DNA from 2 places in the Abiotrophia sp. genome. Region 1 is predicted to be linked to the other one. Evidence: predicted binding sites of a transcription regulator. Region 1 holds the regulator's gene; the other holds the start of a gene.
What was found. Region 1 encodes Rex, which represses fermentation and respiration genes when NADH is low (regulators of the CRP and FNR family bind a similar motif). Its sites were predicted from a motif close to TTGTGAANTANTTCACAA; they were not measured.
Positions count from the first base shown of each region.

Region 1 (10,492 bases):
AGTTCCAGCGCCCGTTGCCGCGCCGCTTGGGTCAAGAAGCGTTGGAAGACCGATTGGAAAGGCGCCTGGGCCGACAAGGTTTGCGCCCCATTTTGCAGAATCATAAAGTCCGACTCAGTTAAGAAAGGCAGCTCCGCCACATAGAAATCCACCCCAGGCAGGGTCCGACCGGTACAGATGACAATCTTAATGCCGGCCTCATGCGCCCGAGCCAGGGTGGCGACGTTGGTGGCACTAATGGTTTTTTGGTTGGTCAGCAGGGTGCCATCTAGGTCAATGGCGATTAAGCCAATATCCTGAGCTAGTTCTTGGCCAGATTCCTTGCTGTCTTCTATTTGTTCGGCGGCCATTTGTTGGAACTCGTTAAGGGCAGGCGCCGCCGCTTGGCGTTTGGACTCGGCTTTTTCTGCCACTTGTTGGCACCAGGTCTTATCCCATTGGGTGGCTAGGAAGTCCTCTACCTCTATTTCCTTTTCCTTGCGGACCATGAGCAGTCCATCGCCTAAAGGCAGGAGGCAGGCCCGTTGATTTTGATCGGTCAAGACGGCTTGGAAGAGTTCATTGAGCTTGCGATGAATCTTGCGCACGCGCTTAGGCCGTGTATCTAAGGCATCCATGATGGTGCCCGCTTGCAGGACATCATCAATCAATAGGACGCCCCCCATCTTAAGCAGACGCATACAGTAAGGATAGAACTCCAAGTACTTGGCCTTGGCACTATCCATAAAAATCAGATCATAGTGATTAGCCGGTAAGGTAGGCAGGATATCAGCCGCATCCCCTTCTAGGACTGTCACCTTATCCGCCAGACCGGCCTGCTCAAAATTGGACTTAGCCCGTTCAAACATGAGGGCGTAGCGGTCAATCGTGGTTAAGTGGCCGTCAGATGCTAGGTGTTGAGCCATAAGACTAGCCGAAAAGCCAATGGCGGTCCCGATTTCCAGGATTTGTTGCGGCTGGGTTGTAGCACAGAAAAAGTCCAAGAACTTGGCTGTTTCGTGAGGGACCACCGGAATCCCATTGGCATTAGCAAAGGCCTCCAACTGACCTACGACTCCTTCAAAAGGCAGTTGCCCCTCCCGCATCAAGTCGATTATCTTCTGCATGACCACTGGCCGGTGCATCATCTCATTCAACATAGTCCTGTCTCCTTCTCCTGACTTATTCACTGTCTATTATAATGGAAAAGACTTAAAAGCAAAAGACCCAGCCCTTCTCATCAAACTTTTAGGTCTGGATTTGGTGCGAGAAGGAGCCTTTTGGGGTATTTATATAAGAAGGAGGAAGCGCTATGTACCATCAAGAGGCAAGATTTTATCAGCTTATCAAGCAAAGAGGCCACTTATCCCAGGAGGACCAGGCAGACTACCTGCGCCTCCTGACTGGCTTAGAGGGCGAGGCACGGCTTGCCCAAGTGATTCAAGACTTGGGGTTGGCTGCCTTTTACCTGACTGATTTGTGGATTCCCCTGGGAAAGGGCACGCAAATCGACGGGCTTTTGCTGGTGCCCCAGAGGCTCTACCTGGTGGAAATCAAGCATTATGGCGGGCATTTTCTCTATCAGGGATTTGCTTCCAGACTCAACGGGCGGCCTTATCAGCACGACTTACTGGGGCAAGTGGCCCGAGCCCAGAGCCTGCTCCAGCAATTTCTAAGGAGCCAGCGATTAGACTGTCAGATAGTGTCCAAGTTGATTTTCAGCCAAGACCATTTGCAGGTCGAGGGCTTAGATTCGGAGCAATACATGCTGTGGCCGCAGGCGCTAGCTTGGCTTCAGGAGCTGGCCGACCAGGTGGCAGGTCAGCCTTGCAGTCGGCGCCAGCAACTAGTCTTAGATTTACTGAGACCACTCCAACATGCCAGCCCCTATCGGCCGCGCCAACTGACTTCCATCGAGAGTCAAACTCTGCTAAGCGGCATTGGCTGCCCCCGGTGCTTGCGGCTGGGCATGAGTTGCAGTCGTTATAAGGTTTCCTGCCCGCATTGCGGGTTTTGGGAAGATAAGGCAGCCGCCTGTTTGCGTAGCATCTGTGAGTGGGCCTTGTTAAATCATGACCTGCCGCTGAGTCGCTCGGCAATTTCCAACTATATGGGAAGCAAGCAATTGGACCGTACCCTGCAACGCCAACTAGCTCAACACTTCCACCCACTCCACAAAGGCCACCACGCTTGCTACCAAAATGACTATGCCACCGTTTATCAGTGCCTGTCACAGTATGATGGAGTCTGAAGTTTGGGAGCCACGTCGCGTTGGAGGTCCATCGCGACATGGCGACCTCCCAATGCGACATGGCGCACTCGTTTTGCTCTCTTTTGGGCGGATTCGGACTATTTGGGCTCGAGCCACGTCGCGTTGGAGGCCCAACACGACATGGCGACCTCCCAATGCGACATGGCGCGCTCGTTTTGCTCTCTTTTGGGTGGATTCGGACCCTTGAAGCTCGTGCCACGTCGCGTTGGAGGCCCATCGCGACATGGCGCACTCCCAATGCGACGTGGCGCACTCGTTTTGCTCTCTTTCGGGGGGATTCGGACCCTTGGAGCTCGTGCCACGTCGTATTGGAGGCCCATCGCGACATGGCGCACTTCCAATGCGACGTGGCGCGCTCGTTTTGCTCCCTTTTGGGTAGTTTTGGCGCCTTTGAGGTGGAGCCACGTCGCGTTGGAGGCCCAACGCGACATGGCAGGCTACCAATGCGACGTGGCGCGCTCTTTTTACTCCCTTTTGGGCGGATTCGGACCCTTGGAGCTCGTGCCACGTCGCGTTGGAGGTCCAACACGACATGGCGGATTCCCAATGCGACATGGCGCGCCTTTGTCTTGGCACTTCAACAAAAAAGCCACCTCCGAGCTAGGTCAGAGGTGGCAGGCCTTTTTCTTATGATTTGCTTTCTTGTTTGCTTAACTTGTCAGCTAGGCCACTAGCGCGTAGGCCCCACTTGATGAGTTCAACTAACACAATGATGCTGAAGGATACAGCGAGTACCAAGCCCCATTGTGGTAGGGTTGGCGCAGTCACGTCGAAGAAGTCGTTGATGCCTGGAATGATGATAACGCCTAGCAACATAGCAGCTGATAAGAGGCTGGCACCGTTGAGGAACTTGTTATCGAAGGCTTTCCCTGTGAAGAGAGAGGTGAAGACATACTTGACGTTGAAAGCATGGAAGAGTTGAATCAAACCTAAGGTCGCAAAGGCCATGGTTTCGGCCAAGTTTTCTTGGTGGTACCATTGACGGGCTAACTGGTAGATGAAGAGGGTCAAGGCACTTTCCAAGACCCCTTGATAGAGGATACTTGGCAGAATACCGTTAGATAAGAAGCTAGATTCCTTAGTCCGTGGCGGACGATTCATCACATCTGGCTCGGCTTTTTCCATCCCCAAAGCGATGGCTGGGAAGACGTCTGTCACTAAGTTTATCCATAAGATATGAACAGGTTGCAAGATGGTCCAACCTAATAAGGTGGCTACGAAGAGGGTAATGACCTCACCCAAGTTAGCTGACAAGAGATATTGGACAGCCTTCTGGATGTTGGCGAAGACCTTACGCCCTTCTTCAACCGCCACGACGATGGTTTCAAAGTTATCGTCAGCAAGGACCATATCAGAAGCGCCCTTGGACACTTCGGTCCCAGTAATCCCCATGCCGACCCCGATATCTGCTTGTTTGAGGGAAGGCGCATCGTTGACCCCATCCCCGGTCATGGAAACCGTCTTACCTTTAGACTGCCAAGCCTTGATAATACGCACCTTGTGCTCAGGCGATACGCGGGCGTAGACTGACAAGTCTTGAACACGCGCTTCTAATTCTTGATCAGAAATAGAATCGAGCTCGGCCCCGGTCATGACGTGATGGTGGTTGTCTTCGTTTGGATTCAAGATGCCTAGACGTTCCGCAATAGCTTGCGCGGTTTCAGCGTGGTCACCGGTAATCATGACGGTCCGCATGCCGGCCCCTTTGGCTACAGCAATAGCATCCGCAGCTTCTTGACGCTCAGGGTCAATCATACCGACCAAACCAGCAAAGATTAAGTCATGTTCTAATTCCTCAGATTCGAACTTGCTAGGCAATTGATCAATAATCTTATAAGCCCCTGCCAAGACACGTAAGGCCTGACGCGCCATGCCTGTATTTTCGGTCAAGATAGCTTGGCGATCAGCATCGGTCAAGTCGGTCACTTGGCCGCCAAAGTCCTTATGAAGGCAGCGTTTGAGCAATTGGTCTGGCGCCCCTTTGGTGGCTACCAGGTAGCGACCATCCGCTAGCGGGTGAACTGTCGTCATCAATTTACGGGTAGAGTCAAATGGAATCTCGCCCACCCGTGGGAAGCTAGCCAAGCGTTCAGCCAAAGGATAGCCCTTGTCTAAGGCAAACTTAACCATGGCAGTCTCGGTTGGATCCCCGATCAAATTACCTTCGGCGTCCACTTCCGTGTCGTTAGCCAAGACAATGGAACGTAAGAGCGGTAAATCTAAATCTAAGTCTTCAGAGGCCTTGTGGAGAACCCCATCATAGTAGGCTTTTTCAATGGTCATCTTGTTAAGGGTCAAGGTCCCCGTCTTATCGGAACAGATAATTTGGGTCCCACCCAAGGTCTCAACGGCAGGCAAGGTCCGAACCAGAGCCTTACGGTCAGCCATGGTTTGGGTCCCGATAGATAGGATAATGGTCGAAATAGCTGGCAAGCCTTCCGGAATAGCAGCTACGGCCAAGGAAATAGATACTAAGAGCATGTCAGTAATCTGACGGCCACGCAACAAGCCAACGATGAAGGTCACAGCCGCAATGACTAAGATCATAATAGTCAAGGTCTTACCCAAACGGTCTTGGTCGCGTTGCAATGGGGTCTTGGTTTTCTCCGCGCTCGCTAACATGCTGGCGATATGGCCGACTTCGGTATTCATCCCAGTTGCTGTTACAATGGCTAAAGCACGACCGTAAGTTACATTGGTGCTAGAGAAGACCATGTTATGGCGGTCCCCAATCCCGGCACCTTCTTCTGCAATCACGCTGATGTCCTTATCAACTGGCACCGATTCCCCAGTCAAGGCTGCTTCTTCAACCTTGAGTGAGTTGGCTTCAATCAAACGCATATCCGCTGGTACAATATCTCCAGCTTCCAATAAGACGATGTCGCCTGGCACCAAGTCATGAGACTTAACGGTCATGACATTGCCATCACGGCGGACACGGGCGTCAGGTGAGGCCATTTCCTTGAGGGCGTCAATGGCTTCTTCAGCCTTGGCTTCTTGGACTACCCCCATAATGGCGTTAAGCACCACCACTAGGAGAATGATGACCGCGTCGTGCCACTCGTGGCTGGCCACGAAGGAGACAGCCGCCGCAATCAAGAGGATGATAATCATGAAGTCCTTGAATTGCTCAATAAACTTCTGCAAGAGGGTTGAATGAGCTTCGGCCTTGAGTTCATTAGGACCGAACTCTTCCAAGCGTTGCGCAGCCACTGCAGCTGTCAAGCCCGTCTCAACATGGCTTTCTAAGCTGTCAATGACGGCTTGCGCCTCTTGGTTAAAGGCTGATAATTTTGTTGACATAGTAACCTCCTATTTGATCCATTCCTTCATGCTGGCCGCCCCAGCTTGTAAAAAAAGACTTATGCCGCCACCCAACGAGTGAATCAGCATAAGTCTCACTATTTCAGTCAGTACCAGCAGCAGATGCTACATATTTGTTGATACCAACGAGCTAGGCTCTAGTTACTCCCTTATGAAGTCAATGGTTATATTACTCTTACTATTATAGAGATAAGCTACCAAAAAAGCAAGAAAAAAACACTTGCTATTTTGGCTTTGACATAAGCGGCGATCTTGACGATAGAGGCCGGACGCGCTAGGATAGGAGTGAAGAAATGAGGAGGGATTGACATGACAAAGACAGGCAAAATCATTCGTGTAGTAGGCGCCGCCATTATCCAAGATGGCCAGGTCCTCTGCCTCCAGCGTGGCCAGCAAATGAGCCTAGCCGGACTCTGGGAATTTCCCGGTGGCAAACTAGAAGCTGGCGAGACAGAAGCCCAAGCTCTGGCGCGGGAAATTAAGGAAGAACTGACCCTCGAAATTGAAGTGGGTGACTGGGTGACGACGGCGGAATACACCTACGAATTCGCCACGATTCAGCTGGCGGTTTACAAGGCTAAGATTCTATCTGGCAGTCTGACCCTGCTCGAGCACCAGGCTAGCCGTTGGGTCCAGCCCCAAGACCTCATGAGCCTAGAATGGGCACCCGTCGATATTCCAGCGGCTCAGCTCTTGGCCCAAGAAGGCTCCTCACTATAGAGATAGACAAAACAAAGGCGACCAGGACCCAGTCCTAGTCGCCTTTATTTTAATGTCTGCGGAAATCAACAAAGTCATCATGCTGATGCATGTTGCTGTCGATGAAATAAATCAAGGTTTGCAGCTCATTGGTTAAGTCCACGTGTTGCATACGAACATGACTTGGCACATCGAAACGCAATGGCGTGAAGTTGAGAATCCCTTTGATACCTGCTGCCACTAAACGTTCTACCGCTATTGGCGCCTCTTCTTGTGGCACCGTTAAGAGGGCAATTTCAATGCCTTGGGCTTCTAATTGCTCTTCCAACTCATCAATTGAATAGACTGGCACACCCGATTGAATGGTTCCAATCAATTTAGGGTCTACTTCGAAGGCCGCCCCAATCCGCACATTATTATTCTTGCGGAAATTATAATGCAGGAGCGCATTCCCTAGATTCCCTACCCCAATAAGGGCTACAGAAGTCAGACGGTCTTGGTTCAGGGTCTTGGTGAAGAAGTCTAATAAGTAATCAACATCATAGCCATAGCCCCGTTTACCCAAGGCGCCGAAGTATGAGAAGTCACGACGAATGGTCGCACTATCCACTTTCACCGCATCACTGAGTTCAGTAGACGAAATCCGCTTTTTTCCGGCATTCTGTAAGAATCGTAAGTAACGATGGTAAATTGGAAGCCGGTTCACAGTTGCTTTTGGTATTTCTCTACGCATTTGATCACTTCTTTCACATAAAAATATTTTGCTTATTCTCCGGTCGATATCTTTAGTATACCACCTTACTAGGTCAGACTCCATTATTTAGGGGTGAACTTAATACAATTATTATAGTTCAGTAATAATTGTCGTACTCCTGCCTTATCACGCTTTCATTTACGTGATAGCACGAACTTCTCTAGGTGGTTTTTATGTGACGAAGGGAACGATGAGAGTCTTTCTCATAGAGCAAACCTTTTCAACTTGGCTTTTTTCGCTAAATATTCAACCCCCATTATGGCCTTATTCTAGCCACAATGGGGGTTGTTTTATTCGCTCAGTGACAAACGAAAGCGAGACCAGTCGCCCCGAATATAGTCCAGGAGGCCTAAATCTGAGCTAACCACCTGACCGACAATGGCCTGGCGGTCATCCGCTGGCAAGTCGGTCAGGCAAATTTCCAGTTCATTGGCATAGCTGCCATAGTTGGCTCGGCCCAGGACCAGATCCCCTCGCTGACGAGGCCCAGACTGGCCTACCACTTCTTGCCCACGCAAGGCTTGGCGGGTTTCTGAGGCCCGGATGACCCAATCGCTGGGATCCGGCCGGTTAGACCAGACTTGATCTAGCAAGACTTGCGGAGCCTGGGCCCGCAACTCTACTAGACCATCATTAAGACTGGCCAGACGACTCAGTTGATCTTGGCTGACATCACAATCCCCTATGTAGACCCGGTCCACTTGGCATTGTGACAAGAGATAGAGGGCCGCCTGCTGACTTGGCCAATGGCGGGTCTGCTCGACGGTGCAGAGGCCATCAAAGTAAGGGCCCCTAGCCACCTGGCCACTGACAAAGGCTAGACAGGGAATGCCTAAGGCATGCAGTCTTTGGTTTTGGGCCAGAACATAGTCTTGGCTGAGGCCACTATAGACCTTGGGATAATAGTTATGGGCAGCCCAGACCCGGCCCAGGGCCACCCCTGCTTGAGCTAAGGCTTCTAGCAAGCTTCCCGTAATAGTCGAAGCATTAAGGACCAGGTGACTGGACTGGCTGAGGACGGCCATCTGCTGGGGCGTCAGTCCAGCATCCACCCGCAAGGAGCCAAAGCCCCAGGCTTGTAGGCGGTCCAGGCCATAACGGTCTAGACTGCCCTCATTAATGTCCGCCATGACCTGGACCCCCTTTTCATGGCAGGCCGCCATGAGCAAGTCAAGCTCAACCGGCTTATAATGAGGGGTTAGGTTAAGACTGGTAAAGGCATAGCCAAAGCCCTGCTGACTAAAACGGTCAATCCGAGCCAGATTGTCGTCTAGGGTCTGATTAGTATAGAAGGAAAAGCCGACTACCTGTCCTCTCATTGTGAATCGCCACCATAGACTTGAGCAATTCGAGCTTCATCCACCCCGAAGAACCAGGTCAAGACAAAGCCACCTAGATAAGCCCCTAACATGGCGATGACATAGGAGATTTGTGTGCCCGGCACCATAATCAGCAAGCCGAAGAGACCAGACACCCCTTGGGAGACAGCCCCTAGATGGAAGAGGACCGCTAGGATACCTCCCAGACCTGAGCCCAAGCAGGCCGTAATAAATGGTTTACCTAGAGGTAAAGTCACGGCATACATCATGGGTTCACCAATCCCTAGGATGCCGACTGGCAAGGAGTCACGAGTTAATTGTCTCAGACGTTTGTTGCGTGATTTGAGGTAGAGGGCTAGACCCGCGCCGACCTGACCGCCCCCTGCCATCATCAGAATTGGCAAGAGATAGTTGACCCCGGCCGTTGGCCCTTCCGGATTATTCAGCATGGTGTGAATTGGGGTTAAGGCTTGGTGGAGCCCCACAGAAACCAGTGGCAAGAAGCCAACGGAGAGGATGAAGCCACCGAGGGCACCCAATTGGGTATAGAAGTAATCTAAGCTAGCATAAATCCCATCCGTGACAAGAGCAGCCAGCGGTTGAATGACAATGACCGATACCAGAACCCCGACTACGACGGTCAGGAGTGGCGTGAAGAAGGTGTCCAAAAGATCGGGCATGATACGACGAATGGCCCGCTCTAGGTAGGCGAAGAAAATCCCCATAAAGAGGGCAGCTAGGAGCCCACCAGCCCCTGGTGAGAAGGCCTTATTAGTTATTGGCAGAAGGATTGGCGCATCTGCCACCTTAGCTAAGAGAGGCATGCTTGGAACTGCCACGGACAAGGCCCCAGCCATGCCACCCAGAACAGCACTGCCCTTGAATTCTTTGGCCGCGTTCATGCCCACATAAATTGGCAAGAAGGCGAAAAGGGCCCAACCCATGGTCCGAATAGCTTGGAACCACCATTCGCCGGCCCAGGCATTCTGGTTGGAGACATTGATGACATTGGCAATCCCATTGATCATACCGGCCGAAATAATCCCCGGAAGCAAAGGAATGAAGATGTTGGCAATCCGTTGCAAGAAACGTTGCAGGGGCTTGTCATACTTAGCCTTTTGCTGGTCTTTGTTGGCCTTAGCCACTTGGTCGGCTGCTAGCTCCTCATAGCCCAAACTGAGACCTGTTAATTGAGCAAAGGCTGACCCAACTTGATTGACCTTGCCCGGTCCTAGGATGACTTGCACTTGGTCTTGGACGACTAGGCCCATGACCCCATCCACTTGCCTGAGGGCCTCTTGGTCCACTAGGGATAGATCGCGCAGGGTCAGGCGCAAACGCGTCATACAGGTTGCATTGGCTAGGACATTGTCCTTGCCCCCCACTAGGGATAGAATTCGACTTGCTAATTCATTCATGGTAATACCTCCTTAATTTGATCTTGCTTATTTACTGACTGCTGGCTGGCTTGGATAGCCTGGGCAATGTGGTCTTGATTATCAGACAAGAGGGCTTGGGCGCCCGCCAAATCACAAGCCGTTAAGGCCATGAGGATGGCGCATTTAACCTGGCCCTGGGCTGCTTGATAATAAGTCGCTGCCTGCTCCAAGGATAGGTCCGCGGTAGCGGCAATAATACGATGGGCGCGGTCAATCAATTTCTGGTTGGTGGCTTGAACATCAACCATGTAACCTTGATAGACCTTACCTAATTGAATCATGGCAGTGGTGGAAATCATATTGAGCACCAACTTTTGCGCTGTCCCAGCCTTGAGTCGGCTAGAACCGGCAATAATTTCTGGCCCCACCGGAATTTCGATTGGATAATCTGCCCACTGGCTAATCTCGGCCTCCTCCACACAGGCAAGGCCCGCCGTCAAAGCGCCCTGCTCCTTAGCATATCGTAAAGCAGCCACCACATAGGGGGTGCGGCCTGAGGCTGCGATACCGACTAAGACATCTTTGGCTGATAGTTCGAGGGCGGCTAAGTCCTGGACCGCTGCAGCTTGGTCGTCTTCAGCCCCTTCAATGGCCTGGGTCATGGCCTCTAAACCGCCAGCCATCAGGGCTTGGACTCGATCAGGGGCGACGCCAAAGGTTGGGGGACATTCCGAGGCATCCAAGAGACCTAGTCGTCCTGAAGTTC
Region 1 is NZ_DBHIRJ010000009.1:67,859-78,350, reverse strand. It holds gene ACO53F_RS08085 (Cof-type HAD-IIB family hydrolase) at 1-1,139, opposite strand, end outside; gene ACO53F_RS08080 (nuclease-related domain-containing protein) at 1,292-2,230, shown strand; gene ACO53F_RS08075 (cation-translocating P-type ATPase) at 2,879-5,554, opposite strand; gene ACO53F_RS08070 ((deoxy)nucleoside triphosphate pyrophosphohydrolase) at 5,885-6,295, shown strand; gene ACO53F_RS08065 (redox-sensing transcriptional repressor Rex) at 6,345-7,007, opposite strand; gene ACO53F_RS08060 (MupG family TIM beta-alpha barrel fold protein) at 7,319-8,347, opposite strand; gene ACO53F_RS08055 (PTS transporter subunit EIIC) at 8,344-9,765, opposite strand; gene murQ (N-acetylmuramic acid 6-phosphate etherase) at 9,762-10,492, opposite strand, start outside.

Region 2 (10,492 bases), on a different contig from region 1:
TCGTAAGAAGTAAAAACAAACAAAAATAATCAAACATTTAAGGAGAGATTTATTATGTTAACATCTGAAATGGTAATGGAACAATTAAAAAGCCCAGTAAAAGTAAATTACATCATCACAGGTAAGAATGGCAAGATTCTTGCTAACAAAGGCACAGGAAATATTCAAGGTGTGTCAAACTCCTGGGGAAATTTTTACGGAGTGTATGGAGATATAGTTGAAGAATTTCATAAGGAAGGACATAATCAATTAGACAGTCGAAAAGACTCGGACGAAGAAATCAAAAAAGTGATTGAGTACATCTTAAAATATGTGGGTGACTTGGCCCCTTACCCCGAAAACATCACAGAAGAAATGAAAACATGCAGCTATACATCAATTATTTACAATACTGTAGAGTTAATAGAAATTGCTAAGGAAGTTGAACATATCAATTCAAAAAAAGATGGCACCCCTTTAGTTAAACTAACAGCTTTTGACAAAGAGTACACTATGAAGCCGGAAGATATTGATAATTATGAGTTTACAATTGAGAGAACAGTTAACTTAAGAGGTGATATCTTAATTGAAACTGGTCATATTAAGAGAAAGGAAGAACGATAATGAAAACACTAGACCTAAAAAAAATAAAAGAGGTGCTGGATGATACCAGCATCTCTGCTTATTCTATCGAACAAAAGACAGGCATTTCAAGGAACGCGATCTCAAGATATCGACAAGGCAAAGCTGACTTTGAAAACTTAACCCTTGCAACACTGATGAAGATTGCTGAGGTGTACATCGATGGCGAAGAAGATGAATTGCTACCAAATGAAAATCATTAACGCGCATACGCGAACTGTTGCAAAATATGCAACAGTTAAAAATTAACTTGCTAACCTCAGCAAAATCTTTTGTGGCGCTGTTCTTCCATGGGGCATTCATGGGGCAGACTTACCTAGCATTTATCTTTGTGTATCTGATTGAGTCTTTTAGAAGCACTGTCATATAAAGGTTTATCCGTATTGGTCTGAATTAGGCCTTACCTTGATATGTTTGAAGGCAAATAAGTCTAAAGGCTGGAATCTTCCAGCCTTTTTTGTTCTTAATTTTAGTTAGCATTCCCTGGCTTAACCCTAGTCTTAGAGCCAAAAATTTGGTACAATAGACCAGTGTATTAGTGCCAGATGGCACTCCTATCTAGATAAATTTGTACGAAAGAGGAAGCCTATGAATCCACAAGAATTACAAGCACTCCGAGCCCGCCAGGAGAAAATTCGCAACTTCTCCATTATCGCTCATATTGACCACGGTAAATCAACCTTGGCTGACCGTATTCTACAACTGACGGAGACGGTTTCAGACCGGGAAATGCAGGACCAACTCTTGGACTCCATGGACTTGGAGCGGGAGCGAGGCATTACCATTAAACTCAACGCTGTTGAACTGACCTATAAGGCTCAGGATGGGGAAGAGTATATCTTCCACCTAATTGACACCCCAGGGCACGTGGACTTTACCTATGAGGTGTCACGTTCACTGGCAGCCTGTGAAGGGGCTATCTTGGTCGTCGATGCCGCCCAGGGGATTGAAGCTCAGACTCTAGCCAACGTTTATTTGGCTTTAGATAACGACTTGGAAATTCTGCCGGTGATTAACAAGATTGACTTGCCAGCCGCTGATCCTGAGCGTGTTCAAGTTGAAATTGAAGATGTCATTGGGATTGACGCTAGTGAGGCCGTTTTCGCGTCAGCCAAATCCGGTATTGGGATTGACCAAATCCTGGAGCAAATCGTCCACAAGGTACCAGCCCCTCCGGGCGATCTAGAAGCGCCGCTTCAAGCCTTGATTTTCGACTCTGTCTACGATTCCTACCGTGGTGTTGTCTTGAATATCCGGGTCATTAACGGGGTCGTGAAACCTGGCGACAAGATTCGTTTGATGTCCAACGGCAAAGAATTCGATGTAGTGGAAGTAGGGGTCTTCAGTCCTAAACCAGTCCAACGCGACTATCTCATGGTAGGGGATGTGGGCTATATCACGGCTTCCATTAAGACCATTCAAGATACGCGAGTAGGGGATACCATTACCTTGGCCAACAATCCGGCCCAAGAACCACTAGACGGCTACCGTAAGCTCAATCCTATGGTCTACTGCGGTCTCTATCCAGTCGAGTCTAACGACTATAACGATTTACGAGATGCCTTGGAAAAACTCCAACTTAATGACGCAGCCTTACAATTTGAGCCTGAAACTTCTCAAGCCCTAGGTTTTGGCTTCCGTACCGGTTTCTTAGGCTTGCTGCACATGGACGTTATCCAGGAACGTCTGGAACGTGAGTTCGACATCAACCTGATTACTACAGCGCCTTCGGTTATTTACAAGGTTAAAAAGACCAATGGTGAGGAAATCATCGTGGATAACCCGTCTGCTATGCCAGATCAAACCGTCATCGATGAAATCTACGAGCCCTACGTCAAGGCCTCCATTATGGTGCCTAATGAATACGTTGGGGCGGTCATGGATATCGGCCAGCGTAAGCGGGGCAACTTCATTACCATGGATTATCTGGATGATTACCGAGTCAATGTGGTCTATGAGTTACCATTGTCAGAAATCATCTATGACTTCTTCGATAAGCTCAAATCCAATACCAAAGGCTATGCATCCCTTGACTACGAATTAATTGGCTACAAACCATCTAACCTAGTTAAGATGGATATCCTGCTCAATGGCGACCTGATTGACGCCTTCTCCATGATTGTCCACAAGGACTTTGCTTACGGTCGTGGCCGTGAATTAGTAGAAAAACTTCGTGGCATCATCCCACGACAACTCTTCGAAGTGCCGGTTCAGGCTGCTATCGGTAATAAGATTCTAGCGCGTACCACCATTAAGGCCCTACGTAAAGACGTAACAGCTAAACTCTACGGTGGGGACGTCAGCCGTCGTAAGAAGCTCCTCGAGAAACAAAAAGAGGGGAAAAAGCGGATGAAACAAATTGGGACGGTGGAAGTTCCACAAGAAGCCTTCATGGCTATCCTACAAATGGACGAAGATTAGATTCTATCAAGCTCCCAACCGATTTGGTGGGAGCTTTTTTGTATAGAAGAAGCTCAGAATAACTAGGAAATCGCTTGCAATCACCCAAGAAAAGGTTTACAATATAAGTGTAGTATATTTCACAAATTTCACAATAAGGAGGATCTACTATGAAAGCATACACCTATGTTGAACCTGGCCTAGCAAAGTTCGTTGACAAGCCAAAGCCTGTCATCTTGAAGCCAACGGATGCAATTGTTCGTATGCTTAAAACGACCATCTGTGGGACAGACCTACACATCATCAAGGGTGATGTGCCAGCTGTCCAAAGTGGGACGATTTTAGGACACGAGGGGATTGCGGTTGTCGAAGAAGTTGGCTCCAGTGTGACCAACTTCAAGCCTGGCGATAAAGTCATTGTTTCTTGCGTCTGCTCTTGCGGTAAGTGTTACTACTGTAAGAAGGGGATTTATGCCCACTGTGAAGATGAGGGTGGTTGGATCTTCGGCCACTTAATCGACGGCACACAGGCTGAATATCTCCGCGTTCCACACGCAGACAATACCCTCTATAATCCACCAGCAGGCCTTAGTGATGAAGCCATGGTTATGATTTCAGATATTCTACCAACGGGTTATGAAATTGGGGTCCTAAAAGGTCGGGTAGAGCCAGGTTGTAATGTGGCCATTATTGGTTCTGGACCTGTTGGTTTGGGCTCACTCTTAACCGCTCAATTCTATTCTCCTGCTAAGATTATCATGGTGGATATCGATGAACACCGCCTAGATACCGCCCTCAAGTTTGGCGCTACCCATAAGGTTAATAATTCCGATACTGATAGAGCTATCAAGGAAATCTTTGACTTAACGGGTGGTCGTGGGGTTGATGTGGCCATTGAAGCAGTGGGGATTCCAGCATCCTTTGACTTCTGCCAAAAGATTATTGCAGTTGACGGCCGTATTGCTAACGCGGGTGTCCATGGGGTACCTGTACAATTTGACTTAGACCGTCTCTGGATTCGCAATATTACCGTGACAACCGGCTTGGTGTCAACTAATACCACACCACAACTGCTGCAAGCCTTAGAAGCGCAAAAGATTCACCCTGAAGAACTCGTTACCCACTACTTCAAATTGTCTCAAATCGAAGAAGCTTATGAAGTCTTCCGCGATGCCTCTAAGAATAATGCCATTAAGGTCCTAATTGAAAATGACCTTAGCCCACAAAGCTAGGCTAAGAAGGATGGCTTTTACTATAAGTGACTGGGCCTTGGCTCGGTCACTTTTTATATCAGAAGAGCAGATAGGAGGTAAGCCTATGCAAGAAGCCATTCAGGCTCTACAAACCATTATTAATAATAGCCAGCATCTTGTCTTTTTCGGTGGCGCAGGTGTGTCAACAGAATCAGGTATACCTGATTTTCGCAGTGCCCAGGGCGTTTATAGTCAAGATCTGGGAAGAAACTTTTCAGCCGAACAACTGATTAGCCATAGTATGTATCTTAAATATCCCCAGCTTTTCTATGATTTTTACCGTAAGCATTTGAGTTACCCTCATGCTAAACCAAATCCTGCCCATAACTTTCTAGCGCGTTTGGAGGCTAGTGGCCACTTAGACGCTGTCATTACCCAGAATATTGACACCCTACATGAAGCTGCAGGTAGTCAAGGTGTCCTCAAGCTTCATGGAACCATTGATCGTAATATTTGTCAGGAATGTGGTAGAGTCTATGACCTTAAGAGCTTTCTTGACGCTTATGATAGTCAGGGCATTCCGCGCTGTCCTCATTGTGGCGGCGTGCTTAAACCAGATGTTACCCTATATGAAGAGTCGCTTAATATGGAAGTCTTTGACCAGGCCATTTCAGCTATTCAGCGGGCCGATACCTTGATAGTAGGCGGTACTTCTTTAGTCGTCTATCCGGCTGCAGGTCTACTGCAATACTTTAAGGGCAAGCATTTGGTGGTCATTAACAAAGAGGCTATTCCTCAGGATGACTGGGCAGATTTAGTTATTCATGCTCCTATTGGGCAGGTTTTCAGCCAATTAGTGCTTCTAGGTCAATAGGGCCTATTCAAAGCAGACAGAATAGACTATAATAGGAAGGAACTGTCAATTTGGAGGAAAGACATGAGTATCTTAAGCGTATCAAATCTTACCCATGGATTCGGCGATCGGGCCATCTTCGAAGATGTCTCCTTCCGCCTACTCAAAGGGGAACATATCGGCCTGATTGGGGCCAATGGTGAAGGGAAATCAACCTTCATGAACATTGTAACAGGTAAGCAAGTGCCAGATGAAGGCAAGGTAGAGTGGGCCAAGTATGTTACAACTGGCTACCTAGACCAACACAGCGTCCTTAAGCCTGGTCAAACCATTCGCGATGTCTTACGCATGGCCTTTGATGATTTATTTGCCATTGAAGCCCGCATTAGCGAGGCCTATGAAGAGATGGCGACCGCTGATGACCAAACCATGGCAGACCTATTAAAGGAAGTAGGGGAGCTACAAGAACGCCTGGAAGTCCACGATTTCTATACCTTGGATGCTAAAATTGAAGAAGTGGCTCGTGCTCTTGGAATTACCGCCTTTGGTTTAGACACAGACGTCACCTCACTGAGTGGGGGACAGCGGACTAAGGTCTTATTGGCTAAGTTACTCTTAGAAAAGCCCGACATCTTACTCTTGGACGAGCCGACCAACTACTTGGATGCCGAACATATCGAGTGGCTTAAACGTTACTTGCAAAACTACGAAAATGCCTTTATCTTAATTTCCCATGATATTCCATTCCTTAATAGTGTCATTAACATTATCTATCATGTGGAAAACCTCAAGCTCAGTCGTTATGTTGGCGACTATGAGAACTTCCAAGCGGTCCACGCCATGAAGCGTGCCCAGCTAGAAGCGGCCTATGAACGCCAACAGAAGGAAATAGCGGACCTCAAGGACTTCGTCAACCGCAACAAGGCCCGAGTAGCAACGCGCAATATGGCCATGTCCCGTCAGAAGAAATTAGATAAGATGGAAGTCATTGAGCTACAAGGCGAGAAACCTAAGCCAAAATTTGACTTCCAGTCTGCACGGACCCCTGGCCGTTTCATCTTCGAAGCTAATCAGTTAGAAATTGGTTATAGCCAGCCCCTGACCAAGCCGCTGGACCTAGTCTTTGAACGTAACCAGAAGGTGGCTATCATCGGGGCCAACGGGATTGGGAAGACAACTTTACTCAAGAGTCTCATGGGGCTTATTCCGGCCTTAGCTGGCCAAGTAGAGCAGGGTGATTACTTGGAAATTGGTTACTTCGAACAAGAAGTTGCTTCAGGTAATCGTCAGACGCCCTTAGAAGCTGTTTGGAATGCTTTCCCAGCTATGAACCAGGCTGAAGTTCGCGCTGCCTTAGCGCGTTGTGGCCTGACTTCTAAGCACATCGAAAGCCAAATTCAAGTCCTAAGTGGGGGAGAGCAGGCCAAGGTCCGCCTTTGCTTACTTATGAATGCTCCCCATAATGTCTTGATCTTGGACGAGCCGACCAACCACTTGGACGTCGATGCCAAGGAAGAATTGGCTCGAGCCCTCAAAGAATACAAGGGCAGTATCCTCATGGTTTGCCACGAACCTGAATTTTATCAAGGTTGGGTCGACCAAATTTGGGACTTCAATCAATTTTAACAAGCCAAAGCCAAAGTTTGTTCACTTTGGCTTTTTTTCATGGATTAATGCCGATATATCAAGATTATTTTATAAACTCATTTTCACAAAGTGTTTGTGAATCTAAAAAACGAATAGAGAATATATAATATTTTATATGAGTAACCCGAGTATTTTATTTAAAATGATAAGGTTTTCTATTCACATAAGCATTTAGTTGAAATACTGATAGGTCAATATTTGAAAACGTTTTGAAAACAACCTTCACATTGTGCCTAGTTTTCATACATGCTCATTTACAAAAAAAGACCGTCAATATAAAATTTTTTATCGTTTGAACTTGAACAAGTGCTTTACTTTTTGAAAACAAAAGCGTATGATGAAGATGTAAATAAAAAGAACTTAGGAGGAACATCCATGGTTGAAAAAGAAGATAAGAAGTTAGAGGCTCAAGCCCATGTTGATGAGCTTGTCCAAAAAGGCTTAGTCGCTCTTGACGAGTTCCGTCTCTTAGACCAAGAACAAGTAGACTACATTGTGGCTAAAGCCTCAGTTGCAGCCTTAGACCAACACGGGGTCTTGGCTAAGCACGCGCTTGACGAAACAGGTCGTGGGGTATTCGAAGATAAGGCAACTAAGAACCTCTTTGCCTGCGAGCACGTGGTTAACAACATGCGTCACACTAAAACAGTTGGCATCATCTCAGAAGACGATGTGACTGGTTTAACCTTGATTGCTGAACCTGTCGGGGTTGTAGCGGGGATTACCCCAACCACCAACCCAACTTCTACCGCGATTTTCAAATCTTTGATTTCATTGAAGACGCGTAACCCAATCGTCTTTGCCTTCCACCCATCTGCACAAGAATCTTCTGCTCACGCAGCCAAAGTGGTTTACGATGCGGCAGTAGCAGCAGGGGCACCCAAGAACTGTATCCAATGGATTACTTTACCATCTATGGAAGCAACTTCTGCACTTATGAATCACCCAGGGATTGCGACGATCTTAGCAACTGGTGGTAACGCCATGGTTCGTGCCGCTTACTCATGCGGCAAGCCTGCTTTAGGGGTAGGGGCTGGTAACGTACCTGCATACGTAGAAAAAACAGCTAACATTCAACAAGCTGCTCACGACATTATCATGTCTAAGTCTTTCGACAACGGGATGGTCTGTGCTTCTGAGCAAGCTGCCATTGTGGATAAAGAAGTTTACGCTGAATTCAAGAAAGAATTTGAGTCTTACCATGTTTACTTCGTTAACAAGAAAGAAAAAGCCTTGTTAGAAAACTACTGCTTCGGCGTAAAAGCTAACAGCAAGAACTGTGCAGAAGGCAAATTGAACGCCGATATCGTGGGTAAACCAGCTGCTTGGATTGCAGAACAAGCTGGCTTCAGTGTACCAGAAGGCACCAACATTCTCGCTGCTGAAGTAAGTGAAGTAGGGCCAAAAGAACCATTAACTCGTGAAAAACTCTCACCAATTATTGCGGTATTGAAATCAGAAAATACGGAAGATGGGATTGCTAAGTCTCGTCAAATGGTTGAATTCCATGGTTTGGGTCACTCTGCTGCTATCCATACACGTAACGAGCAACTGGCTAAAGACTTCGGTCGTGAAGTTAAGGCAATTCGTGTTATCTGGAACGCGCCATCTACTTTCGGGGGAATTGGTGACGTATATAACGCCTTCTTGCCATCCTTAACCTTGGGTTGTGGGACTTATGGTCGCAACTCTGTTGGCAACAACGTCAGCGCCGTTAACTTGTTAAACATCAAAAAAGTGGGGAGACGTAGAAATAATATGCAATGGTTTAAAGTACCTTCAAAAATCTACTTCGAACGTGACTCCATCCAATATCTGCAAAAGATGAAGGATGTAGAGAAAGTTATGATTGTTACGGATGATGCTATGTTCAAATTAGGTTTCGTACACCGTGTCATCGAACAACTCTCCCTCCGTCCTAAGAAAGTTACCTACACCATCTTCTCAGATGTTGAACCAGATCCAGATATTACAACGGTTGAACGCGGGGCAGCCCTCATGCGTGAATTCCAACCAGATACCATCATCGCTTTAGGTGGGGGGTCTGTAATGGACGCGGCTAAAGTAATGTGGATGTTCTACGAACAACCTCAAGTTGACTTCCGTGATTTAGTACAGAAATTTATGGATATCCGTAAACGTGCCTTCCGCTTCCCAGAATTGGGTAAAAAGGCTAAGTACGTTGGGATTCCAACCACTTCTGGTACCGGGTCTGAAGTAACACCATTTGCCGTTATCTCTGATAAGAAGAATAACCGTAAATATCCATTGGCTGACTACTCCTTGACACCAACCATCGCCATCGTAGACCCAGCCTTTGTCTTGACAGTTCCTGCATCCGTTACTGCTGATACTGGTATGGACGTCTTGACTCACGCAGTGGAAGCTTATACCTCTACCTTGGCTAACGACTATACAGATGGTTTGGCTCTACAAGCAATCAAGTTAGTCTTCGAAAACTTAGAAAGCTCTGTTAAGAATGCGGACTTTGAGTCACGTGAGAAGATGCATAACGCGTCAACCATGGCAGGTATGGCCTTTGCCAACGCCTTCTTAGGGATGTCTCACTCTATGGCCCATAAGATTGGTGGTTTCTTCCACACAGTTCACGGTCGTACTAACGCCATCCTCTTGCCATACGTTATCCGTTACAACGGGACTCGTCCAGCTAAGGCTGCAACTTGGCCAAAATACAACTACTACAAGGCCGATGTTAAATTCCAAGACATTGCTAAGATGTTAGGCTTGCCAGCTTCAACACCTGAAGAGGCTGTCGACGCTTTAGCTAAAGCAGTCTACGACTTAGGTGAACGTGTTGGGATCGACATGAGCATCAAGGGCCAAGGCGTGGATGAGAAGGAATATATGGCAACAGTCGAAGAAATTGCTTACTTAGCATACGAAGACCAATGTTCGCCAGCTAACCCACGCTTACCAATGGTAGCTGACATGGTGGAAATCCTCCAAGACGCTTACTATGGTTACAAAGAACGTCCAGGACGTATCAAATAATAGCAAGTAGCTAACTATATTAGCACCAGGTGCCAGGCACTTGGTGCTTTTTTGAGGACGTCTATTTTGGGCTTGTGTTATAATAGAAGCATCAAGAGCCAAGAGAGGGGTATGAGGATGACAGAAACACTTTATTTAGCAGGAGGCTGCTTTTGGGGCATGGAAGGCTATTACAAGCGCCTGACAGGTGTGGTGGATACGGAAGTTGGCTATGCCAACGGCAAAAGCCCACAGGCCACCTATCAAGGTCTTAAAAGCTCAGATCATGCGGAAACCCTAGCCATACATTATGATCCTAACCAGGTCGATCTTGCGACTTTAATTAGCCACTTCTTCCGTGTTATTGATCCTTTTAGCCTCAATAAGCAGGGCGGTGACATCGGTCGCCAGTACCGCACAGGCATTTACACCACCAGCGCCAGCCAAGAAGCAGCTGTTAAGGACTTAGTGGCTACTTTTGAGCAAAGAGCAGGGCGACCAACCGCTGTTGAAGTGGTGCCATTAGCTCACTTTGTGCCAGCCGAAGACTATCATCAAGATTACTTAGATAAACACCCCGGTGGCTACTGCCATATCAAACTGGCTTGGGCCGATCAAGCCTTATCACCAGCTGAAAATTTAGCAAGTCAGAAAGGGTGATAAGATGGCTGTTGCTATTGAAATTCGACCAGCCCAAGTTGAGGATGCGGCAGCCCTTCAAAAGCTCGCCAGCCAAGAATTAGGCTATGATTATCCGCTAGAAGCCTGTCAAGAACGACTGCAAGCT
Region 2 is NZ_DBHIRJ010000006.1:26,739-37,230, forward strand. It holds gene ACO53F_RS05800 (hypothetical protein) at 55-603, shown strand; gene ACO53F_RS05805 (helix-turn-helix domain-containing protein) at 603-824, shown strand; gene lepA (translation elongation factor 4) at 1,210-3,042, shown strand; gene ACO53F_RS05815 (zinc-dependent alcohol dehydrogenase family protein) at 3,192-4,253, shown strand; gene ACO53F_RS05820 (NAD-dependent protein deacylase) at 4,339-5,088, shown strand; gene ACO53F_RS05825 (ABC-F family ATP-binding cassette domain-containing protein) at 5,152-6,693, shown strand; gene adhE (bifunctional acetaldehyde-CoA/alcohol dehydrogenase) at 7,090-9,726, shown strand; gene msrA (peptide-methionine (S)-S-oxide reductase MsrA) at 9,844-10,365, shown strand; gene ACO53F_RS05840 (GNAT family N-acetyltransferase) at 10,370-10,492, shown strand, end outside.
Region 2: the regulator Rex is predicted to act here: its motif matches at 3,150-3,167, upstream of ACO53F_RS05815 (zinc-dependent alcohol dehydrogenase family protein).